Regions from separate parts of the Paenibacillus kribbensis genome, predicted to be linked through region 1. Evidence: riboswitches for the same ligand, from Rfam matches in the RefSeq annotation. Region 1 holds a riboswitch; each other region holds the start of a gene.

Region 1 (4,601 bases):
AACTGGGATTTATTCATAAATAAGCTTAAAATGACACCGCCTACCCGTTCGACTCATGAGTGGATACGCGATAATAAAGATTACAAGGTCAACGTGGTCATTCTGGGAACCGGGCTTCATCTCTACGAGGGGGGATGGGCTTTTGCCGGGCTTGACTCAGAGGGGTATCCATACTTGATGTGCGCTCCGGATGCCATGAGTCCCAGAGTGCAGCCAGGTTTGCCAGTCCCTCATGAATTTGGACATGTAGTACAATTTGCCCAAGGAAGCAACAGCTGGAGAGGAAATGATTACCTTGGCCCTTGGAGCGAAGCGGTGGGCAACTGGTTCCGCGAGGAATACACGTCCAGTGACGCTTATAAACAACAGTCAGGTACGGAGGGAGCAACCGACTTTTCCGCTCTATATTTACGCGCAAGCACGTTGACCGCCGTAAATGGGCGGGCATATTACGAAGCCTGGCCGCTCCTGAAATACCTTGAGGAAAATCCGGATGGCTTACCTGGTTACGGATCGGGTTTTGTCGCAAAGCTGCTGCAATCCGGGAAACCGGAAAACCCAACGGAGTCCATCTATGAGGTGATCCAAAGAATTAATCCTCAAGTAAAGGTGCAGGAGATGATTGGCCGTTTTGCCAGCAGAATGGCTACTTTTGATTTCAGTAATCAGAAGCTCTACAAGCGCAATGTCGAGAACATGCTCAGGTACGGAGAACTTTATTGGCAGCAGTATTATACGATGATGCTTAAAGTGGATGGAAGTGAGAATGTCTATACCATTCCTTCTGAGCGTGCCCCTCAGGCTACCGGCTACAACATCATCCCGCTTGATGCAAAGATTCCTGCAAACGCTTCCTCCACCACAGTACGAGTCAAATTGGATGGCTTGGCTAAAGCAAACGGTGCTGGCTGGCAAGCATATCTTATCGTTGAAAATAAGAATGGAAAAAGCCGGTATAGCCGTTCTTTCGGTAACGGGGAATCCGTTCAGGAAGAAGTCTTTAACGGGGAAAAAGCTTATTTGAGCGTGGCGGCAACCCCTACGTTGGAAAGCATGCAAAAAACTAAAATAGGTATTGGAAGCTGGCAAAGAAAGTTCTCCGAAAAAAATATTCCGTTTGAATCCAAACCGCAATATCCTTATCAAGTCACCTTGGAAAATGCTGAACCGCAAATGCGTAAGGTTGAAGAAAGTACCGGCATCAGGGGGCACGTACACAGAAATGGCGGAGGTTTCGTAGCCGACAGCGCTCGGGTCGATGATAGTGTCTATGTGGCTAAGAATGCCAAGGTTCTTGACAGTGCAACCGTGACCGGGAATGTCCGCATTGAAGATTCTGCTGTGGTGCGCGGTGCCGCAAGAGTAAGCGGCTCAGCCAAGATTACAGACTATGCGCTGGTGCGTGGAAGCGCCCAGATCGGCGAATCCGCTACCCTAAGCGGGTATGCGATTGCGGACGGTTCTGCAAAAATAACAGGTCATGGTCATGTAGGGGATCAAGCCGTTGTTACTGAACAAGCAGAAGTTTCGGAATATGGACAGGTGGTCGAAAGCGCTTTAGTGAAGGGATATTATACTGTGAGCGGTCATGCCGTAGTTAAGGGGCTTTCGATTGGTCACGGCGGGGTCAGCAAGCGAGAACATGGAGGAGCCACCGGACAGGCCGTTACTTACGGCGATTTCTTCGATGATATGGGATATACCATAAGTGGCGGTTCCTTTGCAGGCTATGAAAGTTTGGAGGCCTCTGTGAAAAACTTCAGAGACGGTTATGCCCGATCAGACGGCAAGGGCGGCTATATGCGCTAAAATGGCCAATCCGCAGACTAGAGTTTAAACGCCGGATACCGGCATGAACAAAACGAAAAATATTTGATATAAAATGACCTCATCCTCCACTTGACACTTCACCGTGGAATATGAGGTCATTTTTGGCTTATTCCTATCCGAAAAGAACTCTTTTGGGACAGCCCCATTTTATACAAGCACAAGCGAATAAACGACACTCTTATTCAATTTTCGACACGATATGACTTTATTATTACCCTTCGGCAGTCAATCTCTCGTACTCATCCGCAGACAATAGCTTGCCCAGAGCTTCCTCCACATCGTTGCTGATCTCGACCTCGATCATCCAGCCTTTTTCATAGGGAGACTCGTTAACCAGCTCAGGCGTAGTTTCCAACGTTTCATTCACCCTTAATACGGTTCCCGTCACCGGAGAAAACAAATCGGATACCGTCTTCACCGATTCAATGGTACCAACCTCCGCTCCTTGTTCAATTGCTGCTCCCTCCTCAGGCAACTCCACAAAAACAATGTCACCCAGTTGGTGCTGTGCAAAATCTGTAATACCGATTCGAACCTTTCCATCCTCTATACGCTCAACCCATTCATGCTCCTCCGTATACCAAAGCTGCTGTTTCACTTCGCTCATCCTGCTTCCGCCTCACTTCCAAGGGAATGTAATTGCTTCTGCTCACCTATACTAGACAGGTTAAGATTATGACAACAAGAATACCTATGTCAATAATACTAACAAAAATACTTCATATCACTGTAAAAAGCGTTGTAAACCAAAATACGACAAGGTACAACAAACGCTTACATATCCTTATTTATGTATTAAATGTTTTTTAGATTGATTTTCATGACATTTTTATTGACATTTTGAATGAATTTGCGTATTAATGGGTTATAGCCAATGCTTGTGGAAATACCCCGACAACTGCAAACGCGGATGAACGCGGAGGGAGAGACTGCCAGGATTCGCATAGCTGTTACTGCTTGTGAGACAGAGGTACATGCGAATCGGATTATGTTGTTATCTGTATCCATCGGTAACATACAATATTCCCGAAGGTAGCGCCGAAGGAGTAAACCTGCACGGCAGGTGAATCTCTCAGGCAAAAGGACCTCTGCCGGACGCATCTCTGGAGAGCATTCGCCATGGAGCGGATCACCCAAGAGGAAACCTGGTGCACACCGGGGTAACTTTCAGGTATCAAGGACAGAGCTGAAAAAAGAGTATGGACCGCCGTCTATACGTTTTTTTCAGCCTGTCTTTTTTGTTTAGCCGATCACACCGGATAGGAGTGGAAAAATGACTAACTTGCGAAGAACACCGCTGTATTCTTCTTACGGGACGCTGCCCGGAGTCCGTTGCATTGACTTTGGAGGTTGGGAGCTCCCTGTGCAGTTTAGCGGCATTCAAAAGGAGCATGAGGCCGTCCGCCAACATGCGGGATTATTCGATGTATCGCATATGGGCGAGTTTTTGGTTGAAGGCAAAGAAGCCCAAGCTTTTCTGCAACAAGTAACGACGAACGATGTCAGCCAGTTGGAACCGGGTCAGGCCCAGTACTCGCTCTTGTGTTACCCCGATGGTGGTGTGGTGGATGACCTGCTTGTGTACTGCAAAGGACCGGAGCGCTACATGCTGGTTGTCAATGCCTCCAACATCGACAAGGATTGGGATTGGCTTATGCGCCACGCGCCTGCATCCGTTCATCTCGAAAATGTGTCGGATGCCATAGCATTGCTGGCGTTGCAAGGCCCGGAAGCAGCGCGTATTATGGCAGCCGTGACAGATACGGATATAACCAATCTGGCCTCCTTCCGATTCCGTGAGAACGTGCAGCTGTTCGGAGTGAAAGCACTCGTCTCCCGCACCGGATATACAGGTGAAGATGGTTTTGAAATGTATATACCTGCAGCGGAAGCAGCCGCTGTATGGGAAGGATTGCTTCGCGCAGGTGAGTCGTATGGTCTGATTCCCGCCGGGCTTGGTGCCCGGGATACGCTGCGCTTTGAGGCACGGCTGCCCTTGTACGGACAAGAGCTATCTGCCACGATTTCACCGCTTGAGGCTGGCTTGGGCTTTTTCGTTAAGCTGGGCAAGGGAGATTTTATCGGCAGAGAAGCGCTGCAGCGTCAGAAGGAGCAAGGTATTCCCCGCAAGCTGATCGGACTGGAATTGCTGGATCGCGGTATCCCGCGCGCCCATTACCCGGTATTCGCGGAAGGACAGCAAATCGGTGAGGTTACAACGGGAACCCAGTCGCCAACCTTAAAGCGCAATCTGGGTCTGGCCCTGGTGGACAGCCGTTTTAGCACGCTATCCACACCGCTGGAGGTCGAGATCCGTGGCAAACGCCTGCGCGCCGAGGTGGTAGCAGCGCCTTTTTATAAACGTTCACACTGATCCTAGACTCTTTTCATTTCTATAAAGCGAACAAGGAGATATGGACTTCTGGATTTTCCAGTTCACGATTATGTATTAGCCAATTTACGACTTTACATTTTGCTTTTTGAAAGGAGCCAGAACCTATGAAGCAGCATCGCTATCTGCCCATGACCGAACAGGACCAAACCGAAATGCTGCGTGTGGTCGGCGTATCGTCCATTGACGATTTATTTAGTGATATTCCAGCAGAAATCCGATATCAGGGCGAGCTGCCCATGTCCTCTCGACTGGACGAAAGAGCCTTAACCCGCCATCTGGCCGAGCTGGCAGGGCATAATGCCAACACAGACACACATGTCAGCTTTCTTGGTGCAGGGATTTATGATCATCATATTCCGTCCGTCATTCAGCACAT
Region 2 (4,601 bases), 240 kb from region 1:
GAGCGTTGATGGATTTGGGGGTTTATTCCCTCTATTTTGCCATTGATTTGCTCGGAGCGCCGACATCAGGTGTGTACCGTGCCAAAAAGCATGAGAACGGTGTGGATTTAGGCGGTCCGATCCTATTGTCGTATCCTGATTTTACACTGGTGATTCAACTGGGGAAAAATGCGGTGACCACCAACCGTGTGGAAATCTACGGCGATCAGGCGACTCTCATCTCCAGCGGTGTTTCCGGTATTACGGAGGTGTCTGTACTGGACGTTCGCACCAAGGTAACGGATACGGTAAGCACCCCGGAAACTCATCATTTCATGTTTCACGAGGCGCGGGAATTTTACCGGATCATCACCGAACAGGATCAGGTTCGTTATGACGAGTTAAAGTCATTGAGTATCGAGGTTCAGAAAATCAGCAATGAGCTGCGTCATCAAAATGGTATTTATTTCGAGGATGAGCAGAAATAGCGTAAAAGAAGTTTGAATATAACAAGAAGAGAGGTTTTTAGACGATGACGAAGATGCTAAAAGGCTTTCCGAAAAACTTCCTGTGGGGCGGGGCAACTGCGGCCAACCAATTGGAAGGAGCTTTTGACGTAGATGGAAAGGGATTGTCTAGTGCAGATATGATTGCCTATGTCCCCAAAGCAGAACGCAAGAACGATCATGCTATCGAGATTTCGTCCGAACGTCTGGAAGACATCCTGGCAGGTAAAGTAAATGCCCGTTTTCCAAAGCGTGAAGGGGTGGACTTCTACCACCACTATAAAGAAGATATCGCCTTGTTTGCAGAAATGGGCTTCAAGGTATTTCGCATGTCCATCCACTGGTCGCGGATTTTCCCGAATGGTTATGATGCCGAGCCGAATGAAGCAGGATTGCAATTCTACGACAATGTATTTGATGAGCTGCGCAAGTATGGTATTGAGCCCTTGGTGACATTGTCACATTATGAAACACCGCTAGGTCTGACTCAGAAATATAATGGCTGGCTGGGACGCGAAGTCATACAGCATTACGTGAATTATGCCGAAACGGTATTTACACGCTATAAGGATAAAGTAAAATACTGGCTGACCTTTAATGAAATCAATGTAATGACCATGAGTCCGTTCACAGGCGGCGGTGTGGTGATTGACCGTGTAGAAAACAAACAGCAAGCGATATATCAAGCATTGCATCATCAATTTGTAGCAAGCGCACTGGCGACCAAACGGGGACATGAGATCATCCCGGGCGCTCAAATCGGCTGTATGCTAGCCCGTATAGAAAGCTATCCACATACGTGTAACCCGGAGGATATACTGAAAGCCCAGCATGAAAATCAGATGAACCTGTTCTTTACGGACGTACATGCCCGTGGGGAATATTCCAACTACATGAACCGTTATTTTGAAGAAAATAATATTGTTCTGCAAACAGAACCCGGCGATGCGGAAATTTTGAAAAATAACACGGTCGATTTTATCTCCTTCAGCTACTACATGACTTTGACCGTATCTGCGGGCCCGGAAGGCGAGAAAGCAGCAGGCAACCTGATTGGCGGCGTGAAAAATCCGTATCTGCAGTCCTCCGACTGGGGATGGCAAATCGATCCGATCGGCCTGCGTGTTACGCTGAATACGTTTTATGACCGCTATCAAAAGCCGCTGTTCATCGTGGAAAATGGCTTGGGTGCGTATGATAAGGTGGAAGAAGACGGTTCTGTACATGACACCTATCGCATTGATTACTTGCGTCAGCATATTGCCCAAATGAAGGAAGCGATTGCCGACGGTGTGGATCTGATCGGTTACACGAGCTGGGGGCCTATCGACCTTGTAAGTATGTCTACTTCTGAAATGTCCAAGCGCTACGGATTTATTTATGTCGACCTGGATGATGACGGTAACGGAACACTCAAACGTTCCAAAAAAGACTCCTTTAACTGGTACAAAAATGTAATTGCAACGAATGGTGAAGAGCTGTAATTTTATGTAACTTCATATCGTCTTCGACGGACACGACAGAGAACATCGTAAGGATGCACTCTGCTGTGCCCGTTTTTTTGTGCAGACAGATGACTGCATCTCAGAGGGCTTCACAAATTTTTCACTTGTAATAAACTGAAAGCTTTCTGTATAATAAAAAACAATTTCATATGTCTGGTTGATGTTTGCGGGAGATGGAACGAAGGTTCCGACCGAAGGGGCAAAACTCTCAGGTGCTTGGCTGATTACAGCAAGCGGGACCGTAAACGGACAGAACTCTGGAGAGACCCTTAATTGGGCGCCGAAGGTGCACGGCAGAGAACATCTGCTTAAACTCTCAGGCAAAAGGACAGAGACGCGAATAACCTGTGACAGGGGATGCCCTATTTTTTTATAAGTTATGTAGAGGCAGCAACCTGCGCAAAAGGGTTGTATTTTTTCGTGCCTTTAACCTCTCCAGGAGTCGAATCAGCTGATTTGACTCTTTTTTGTTTTTTAATATGCTTGAGGAGCGGGTTGAAATGAATTTGGTACATGTGTTAGAAACGATTAGCAGTTGGATATGGGGAGCGCCGCTTATCATTCTCGTGATGGGAACGGGATTGTGGCTGACCATACGTTTAAAAATGCTGCAGGTATTTCGCCTGCCTTTGGCGATCAAGCTGATTGGCAAGGCCCCAAATGAAGGCAGCGGAGATGTAAGCAGCTTTGCGGCCCTGAGCACGGCGTTGGCGGCTACAGTTGGCACAGGAAGTATTGTCGGTGTAGCGACGGCGATTAAGCTGGGCGGGCCAGGTGCCTTGTTCTGGATGGTCGTGGCTGCCTTTTTCGGGATGGCTACGAAATATGCGGAAGGTGTGCTGGCGGTAAAATACCGGGTGAAGGATCGGAATGGACAATTTTCCGGTGGCCCGATGTATTATATTGAAAATGGTCTGGGACGCCGCTTTAAACCGCTGGCCATGCTGTTTGCCTTCTCGGGCATGCTGGTGGCGCTGTTCGGCATTGGAACGTTCCCGCAGGTCAAGGCCATTGTGTCTTCGACCGAAAATAGCTTTGGCGTTCCGCCGATTGTAACGGCGTTGATTATTGCTACCCTTACAGCACTGGTTACCATTGGAGGACTCAAAAGCATTGCCAAGGTATCGACCAAGGTCGTTCCTTTTAAAACAGGCTTATACGTACTGATTTGTATCATCGTACTGATTCGGTTTGCGGACCAGCTTCCCGCCGCAATCGCACTTGTGCTGCACTCCGCGTTTTCGACTACGTCTGCGACGGGCGGCTTTGCCGGGGCTACCATTATGCTGGCGATGCGCAGCGGGGTAGCCAGAGGTATTTTTGCCAATGAGGCCGGTCTGGGAAGCGCACCAATTGCAGCCGCAGCCGCCAAAACGAAATGGCCTGCGGAGCAAGGGCTGATTTCCATGACAGGTGTGTTTATTGACACGATGGTTATTTGTCTAATGACCGGGCTGACGCTGTTGGTAAGCGGTGTGTGGAGCGGACCTACTGATGCGGGCCTGATGACTCAGCAAGCATTTTCCAGCGCGTTCCCGCTTGGGGCAGAGCTGCTCACGATCATTCTGATTATGTTCGCATTCACGACTATGCTCGGCTGGAACTACTACGGGGAACGCTGTGTTGAATATTTGCTTGGCGTCAAGTGGATTAAGCCATACCGATATCTGTTCATTGCACTGGTTGCCGGAGGCGCGTTCATCAAGCTGGATGCCATCTGGCTGCTGGCAGATATCTTTAACGCAATGATGGCCTTTCCCAACCTGATTGCACTGCTCGGCTTGTCAGGCATCGTAGTTGCAGAAACCCGAACCTATATGGATTCCTTGTATTCTAATAAGCAAAAGGGGATTCTTGCAGGTGCCAGTGTAAGCGCAGCGATCCAGGTAGAAGAAAAAGGACAGACAGTCAATTCATAAAAATGGAAAGTCATAACATTCAAAAGGGAGTGTCTTCAGCCATCACAGGCTTGGAGGACACTCCCTTTTTGAATGTTACAGTGATGTACGCAAAAGAGCCAACTGCTCATCATTAATGCCGTAGTCAGCCAGTGGGTTCTAAATCGTCAACGCTGAGCAATATTCTGGAAAAATCTAATGATGAATTCGAAAAACGATTTTTCTATATCGGTGTGCAGCTCCCCGGCAGGATAGGACAGATAGATGGTGCGCATACATCGAGGCTCCCTGATTTGAAGCAGCTTGATGTCTTCGGTTACGACATTCTTCCACAGGATAGAAGGAATAAAGGAGATGCCAAGTCCTGTTTGAATCAGCCCTCTTACCGTAGCCGGATCATCACTTTCAAAGACGATGTTCGGTTCAAAAGGGGTGTGGGCAAAAAAGCGGTCCGTTGTTTTCCTAAGCGAATGACCAGGTGTAAGGCTGATAAACTTCTCATGCTCTAGATCTTTCAGGAATACGGTGTCCTGAGCGCTCAGAGGGTGAGATTTTGGTACGCCAAGCAAAATTTCCTCCTCCAACAGGATCGCATGCTCGTTGTTCGCCAACTCTTCGGACGTAATCGCAAAATCGTACGCCAGTCCTTTCTTGATCATCGCAGGGTGCTGGGTCAGGTTAAATCTAATTTGAGGGTAGAGATCGCGAAACTT
Region 3 (4,601 bases), 2.1 Mb from region 1:
ACCTACAATGGCAAAAAACTGACGATCAACGTACAAGTGGGCTTGGTAGACCGGTTGGAAACCGACTCACGTGTAATTGCGCTCGGTGCCCAGGAAACGAAGCAGCTGAAGGTAACAGGCGTCAAAAGTGGCGGTACAAAAACAGATGTAACCAAGGATGCCACTTGGACTACCAGCAATGTGAAGGTGGTCGAGGTTAGCGAGGGCTTGATCAAAGCGAATGGCAGCGGCAAGGCAACCGTTACAGCTTCCTATGGTAAGCAAACCATTACGTTTACAGTGGAAGTGGACGTAGCACAAAGGATTGAAGCAGATGCGGTCTCGTTATCACTCAAATCCGGTGATCAAAAAACCATCGCGATTGTTGTTAAATCCAGTGATGGCAAAGAAAAGGATGTTACAACTCAAGCTGAATGGAAAACATCCAATTACAAAGTAGCTACAGTTAAAAAAGGCCAGGTTACCGCGGTCAGCTATGGTAAAGCTAACATTCAGGCGAAGTTCGGCGGAAAGGTGATCAGCGTACCTGTGGATGTAGATACACTTAAATATTTGCAAACGGACGAAGTCGCCTTGAATTTGAAGGCTGGGCAGCTAGCTAAAGTGACAGCTACAGCCACGTACAAGGATGAGTCGGAAAAGGATGTCTCCAAACCGGCTGTCTGGTCCTCGTCCAGAATTATTGTCGCCACCGTCAAAGACGGCAATATTAAGGCACAGGGCAAGGGGAAGGCCGTGATCACGGTCAAATATGCAGGCAAAATGACGAAGGTACAGGTGACCGTTCAGTAAGAACAAAGGGGTGTCCCAAAAGCCATGAAAATGGCTGTGGGACGCCCCTTTGCTTTGGTAAAATGGAAGTGTCGAGCAATCATTTTACCTTGAAAACTACGACTTGTTCTTCTTGGTCGATGCGTTGCGTGTAAGCGACTCGGTCAAACGCTTGCCGGTTGGCGTCTGGGCCAAGCCGCCTTTGGCGGTCTCACGGTGCTTTGAAGGCATGGCGCTGCCGACCTCAAGCATCACGTCAATGACTTCGTCAGACGGGATGGCGCTGCGCACCCCTGCCAAGGCCATGTCCGCTGCGGCAAGCGCGGTGACAGCTCCCAGCCCGTTGCGCACGATGCACGGAATCTCCACGAGTCCGGCGACGGGGTCGCAAATCAGGCCGAGCGTGTTCTTAAGTGCGAGACCTACGGCGTGAAGGGCCTGTTCAGGCGTGCCGCCGCGCAGCTCGACCATAGCGCCGGCGGCCATTCCGATGGCTGAGCCAATCTCAGCCTGGCAGCCTCCCTCCGCGCCGGAAATGAAGGAGTTGTTGGCGATCACGTAGCCGATGGCTCCAGCGGCGAACAGGCCGTGCACCATATGCTTATCATCCCAGCCGAATCGCTCCTGTGCACTGATAAACACACCGGGGATGACTCCGCATGAGCCAGCAGTGGGCGTGGCGACAATGCGACCCATAGACGCATTAACCTCCGATACGGACAGGGCATACGCCATGGCGAGCGCTGAGGCATCGCCGGAGCAGGTTTCGCCTGCCCGCAAATATTCGGCCAGACGCTTGCCGTCGCCGCCCGTCAATCCGCTGCGGGATACAGTGTCTTGCGTCTGACCGCGATGAACGGCTTCCTTCATCACTTGATAATAATCAGACATTTGGCGGAAGATTTCTTCCTCAGGAGTGTTCGTCTCCTGTGCCTGCTCTTGAATCATCAGACGGCCAATCGTGGTGGATTCCTCAGCACATAAAGCACTGATTTCATGCAAATGGGTAAATCGCATCAGATTCAGCTCCTTTTTTCAAATGAATCATTTTAATCTCGTACATATGTGGTAAGGACCGCAGCTTCGCGATTAATTCAGGCGTAGCAGGACTGTCCATTTCGATGGCAGTAAGTGCTTCACCATCCCGGCCTTTGCGATCCACGTGCATATAGGCAATGTTAATATCAGCCGCGCCGAGCGCCGAAGTCACCGCGCCTAATGTACCGGGCTTATCCGAGTGAAGAAGCACCAGCGTAGGCAGCTCTCCGGTCAGATTGACCCGGAATTCGTTGAGCTGTTGGACATGGATGCTTCCACCGCCGATGGAAGAGCCCAGCAGCGTGCGCTGATCCCCGCCCTTCCACAGCTCGAAGCGGACTGTGTTAGGGTGGGGAGCGGGTAGTCCGCTAAAGGCGAATTCCACCGCCATTCCGGCTTGCTCTGCCCATTGCTCGGCATCGGGAATGCGGCTGTCGTCCGTATCATAATTGAGCAGCCCTGCGATGAGCGCCAGATCTGTGCCATGTCCTTTGTACGTATCGGCAAAAGAGCCGTACAGTGTCATGCGGGCACGGTCAGGCTGTGCGCCGAGCCAGTGCCGGGCAACGCGTGCGAGCCGCACCGCGCCTGCGGTATGTGAGCTGGAAGGTCCGGTCATGGCCGGGCCGATAATGGAAAATACATCTTTGAAACGCATGGTGTGGCCCCCTGTATGTTTTTGTACCATAATATATGGTATTGCCGCGTCTTTGCGCGTATATGACGGTTCCCAATGGTGACGCGCGATGTGAGCACAAAAAAGGACAGGATAAGGAAGTTTCCCTTATCTCTGTCCTCGTTACCTGAGAGTTTCGTGCGGTGTCATTACCGCCTTACCCCTTGGGTGGCTTGCGCTCTCTCCAGAGTTGCGTCAGATGACGATACATGGACCTGAGAGATTATCCGTCAGCCGGGTGCTGGCGTCTTGCTCCTTCGGTGCCTCCAGGCTATAGGCTTCCTGGACGGACTCTCCCGTCATCTTCATTCGCGTATACCGTTCTACAACTATTTCTTAGAGTAATATATGCCGTGTCCGCTGTCAATCACGGAGGATAATTTTCACATAAACTAACGCATTCCCCGTAGAAAAAATTAAATTTTACATAATTATGGATGAAAACAGGAAGGAATTAGAAGGTTGATAGCTAATCTGATAGAGGACAATACCATTTATGGATAATAGGAGGGATATTAACGTATGGCAAAAGGCTTGCGCTTCACAGGTTCACGCTTGAAAGGAATGCTGCATCTAGCAGCGATTGTATCACTGCTGATCGGAATTTTCGTTTCATTCGGTCAAGTTAGTGCCGAGGGAGCATTAACGGTGGGAGAAGCACTCCAGCGTCAAAGCAGCGGGGGTACGGTGACGGTAGAGGGCTACGTCGTTGGACACGCGACCGGATCAAAAACGGCTAACTTTTCCAGCCCGTTTGCGAATGATTTTAACGTATTGATTGCTGATCAAGCCAATGAACGCAATACGTCTAATCTATTGGATGTACAGCTTACATCAGCGTACAGAGGGCAATTTGGACTTTCAGGCCACCCTGAGCTGATCGGCAGCAAAATCCGCGTGACGGGTACGCTTGGCGCCTACAACAATTTTGGCGGAGTGAAAAGCCCAAGCGCTGTGGAACTGGTGAGCGGAAGCGAGCCGGGAAACCCTGGTGAACCGGGCGAGCCTGATCCTGGCACTCCGGGTCAACCGGGTACTACATTGCCGGATGGAAAAGGCAAAAAGGTGCTGTTCGATAATACGCACGCACAGACAGCTGGAGCTGCGGATTGGGTCATTGATGGCGCCTTCTCCGATTTTGCAGGCGGGCTGCGCAAGGCAGGCTTTACGGTGGACCAATTGAATCGCAGCATTCCTTTTACCTATGGAGAGCAGGCCATAACGTATGACAAGCTTCGCCCATATGATGTGTTCATCATCGGTGAAGCCAATGTTGCCTTTAAGGCATCCGAGCAGGCTGCTTTGCTGCAATATGTGAAGAACGGAGGCAGCGTATTCTTCATCTCTGATCACTATAACGCAGACCGCAACAAAAACCGTTGGGATTCTTCCGAGGTTATGAACGGCTACCGTCGCGGGGCCTATTCCAACCCGGCTAAAGGCATGACGGCAGAAGAAGCTGCATCACCAGCAATGCAGGGATTAACCAGCTCCGACTGGCTGGCGACGAACTTTGGCGTTCGTTTCCGTTACAATGCGCTTGGTGACGTGAACGCTTCCGACATTGTAGCCGCAGATCAGTCTTTTGGTATAACCAAGGGTGTACGCTCAATTGCGATGCATGCCGGATCTACGCTGGCTATTATTGACCCCACCAAGGCTAAAGGGATTGCTTATATCCCCACAGGCACGAAAAAATGGGGCAATGCTGTAGACCAGGGTGTCTATAACGGCGGAGGCCGTGCTGAAGGACCTTTTGCCGCTATCTCCAAGGTAGGGCAGGGCAAGGCGGCATTCATCGGGGATTCTTCGCCTGTCGAGGACGCCACGCCGAAATATGTGCGTGAGGAAAACGGACAGTCGAAGAAGACGTATGATGGTTTCAAGGAAGTGGACGATGCGACCTTCCTGGTGCAAACCGTCCAATGGCTTGCATGGAAGCAGGACTACACGAAGCTGTCCGATGTGGCAGGTCTGACACTGGACCAGCCGACGAAGCTTCTGCCGTTCGAGGAGCCTGCGGCTTCTACAGAACCGCAGCCTGAGCCTTGGTCTGCTCCGGCAGCAGGCTACAAATGGTATGATCCAAGAACGTACAAGCCCGGCTCCTATGGAG

Evidence for each region. Region 1 has a riboswitch for glycine ahead of gcvT (glycine cleavage system aminomethyltransferase GcvT). Riboswitches for the same ligand answer to the same signal wherever they lie in the genome.
Region 2: it holds a riboswitch for glycine, as region 1 does, so the genes downstream of both, B4V02_RS05765 (alanine/glycine:cation symporter family protein) here and gcvT (glycine cleavage system aminomethyltransferase GcvT) in region 1, are expected to answer to the same signal.
Region 3: it holds a riboswitch for glycine, as region 1 does, so the genes downstream of both, sdaAB (L-serine ammonia-lyase, iron-sulfur-dependent subunit beta) here and gcvT (glycine cleavage system aminomethyltransferase GcvT) in region 1, are expected to answer to the same signal.

The regions. Positions count from the first base shown of each region.
Region 1 covers NZ_CP020028.1:1,489,416-1,494,016, reverse strand. Annotated here, with positions in the region: gene B4V02_RS06700 (DUF6055 domain-containing protein) at 1-1,809, shown strand, start outside; gene gcvH (glycine cleavage system protein GcvH) at 2,042-2,437, opposite strand; glycine riboswitch at 2,741-2,928, shown strand; glycine riboswitch at 2,929-3,024, shown strand; gene gcvT (glycine cleavage system aminomethyltransferase GcvT) at 3,104-4,204, shown strand; gene gcvPA (aminomethyl-transferring glycine dehydrogenase subunit GcvPA) at 4,330-4,601, shown strand, end outside.
Region 2 covers NZ_CP020028.1:1,250,181-1,254,781, forward strand. Annotated here, with positions in the region: gene B4V02_RS05755 (Gfo/Idh/MocA family protein) at 1-467, shown strand, start outside; gene B4V02_RS05760 (glycoside hydrolase family 1 protein) at 512-1,969, shown strand; glycine riboswitch at 2,238-2,332, shown strand; gene B4V02_RS05765 (alanine/glycine:cation symporter family protein) at 2,491-3,909, shown strand; gene B4V02_RS05770 (LysR family transcriptional regulator) at 4,056-4,601, opposite strand, start outside.
Region 3 covers NZ_CP020028.1:5,172,789-5,177,389, reverse strand. Annotated here, with positions in the region: gene B4V02_RS23050 (Ig-like domain-containing protein) at 1-792, shown strand, start outside; gene sdaAA (L-serine ammonia-lyase, iron-sulfur-dependent, subunit alpha) at 889-1,788, opposite strand; gene sdaAB (L-serine ammonia-lyase, iron-sulfur-dependent subunit beta) at 1,766-2,467, opposite strand; glycine riboswitch at 2,679-2,794, opposite strand; gene B4V02_RS26855 (DUF6359 domain-containing protein) at 3,008-4,601, shown strand, end outside.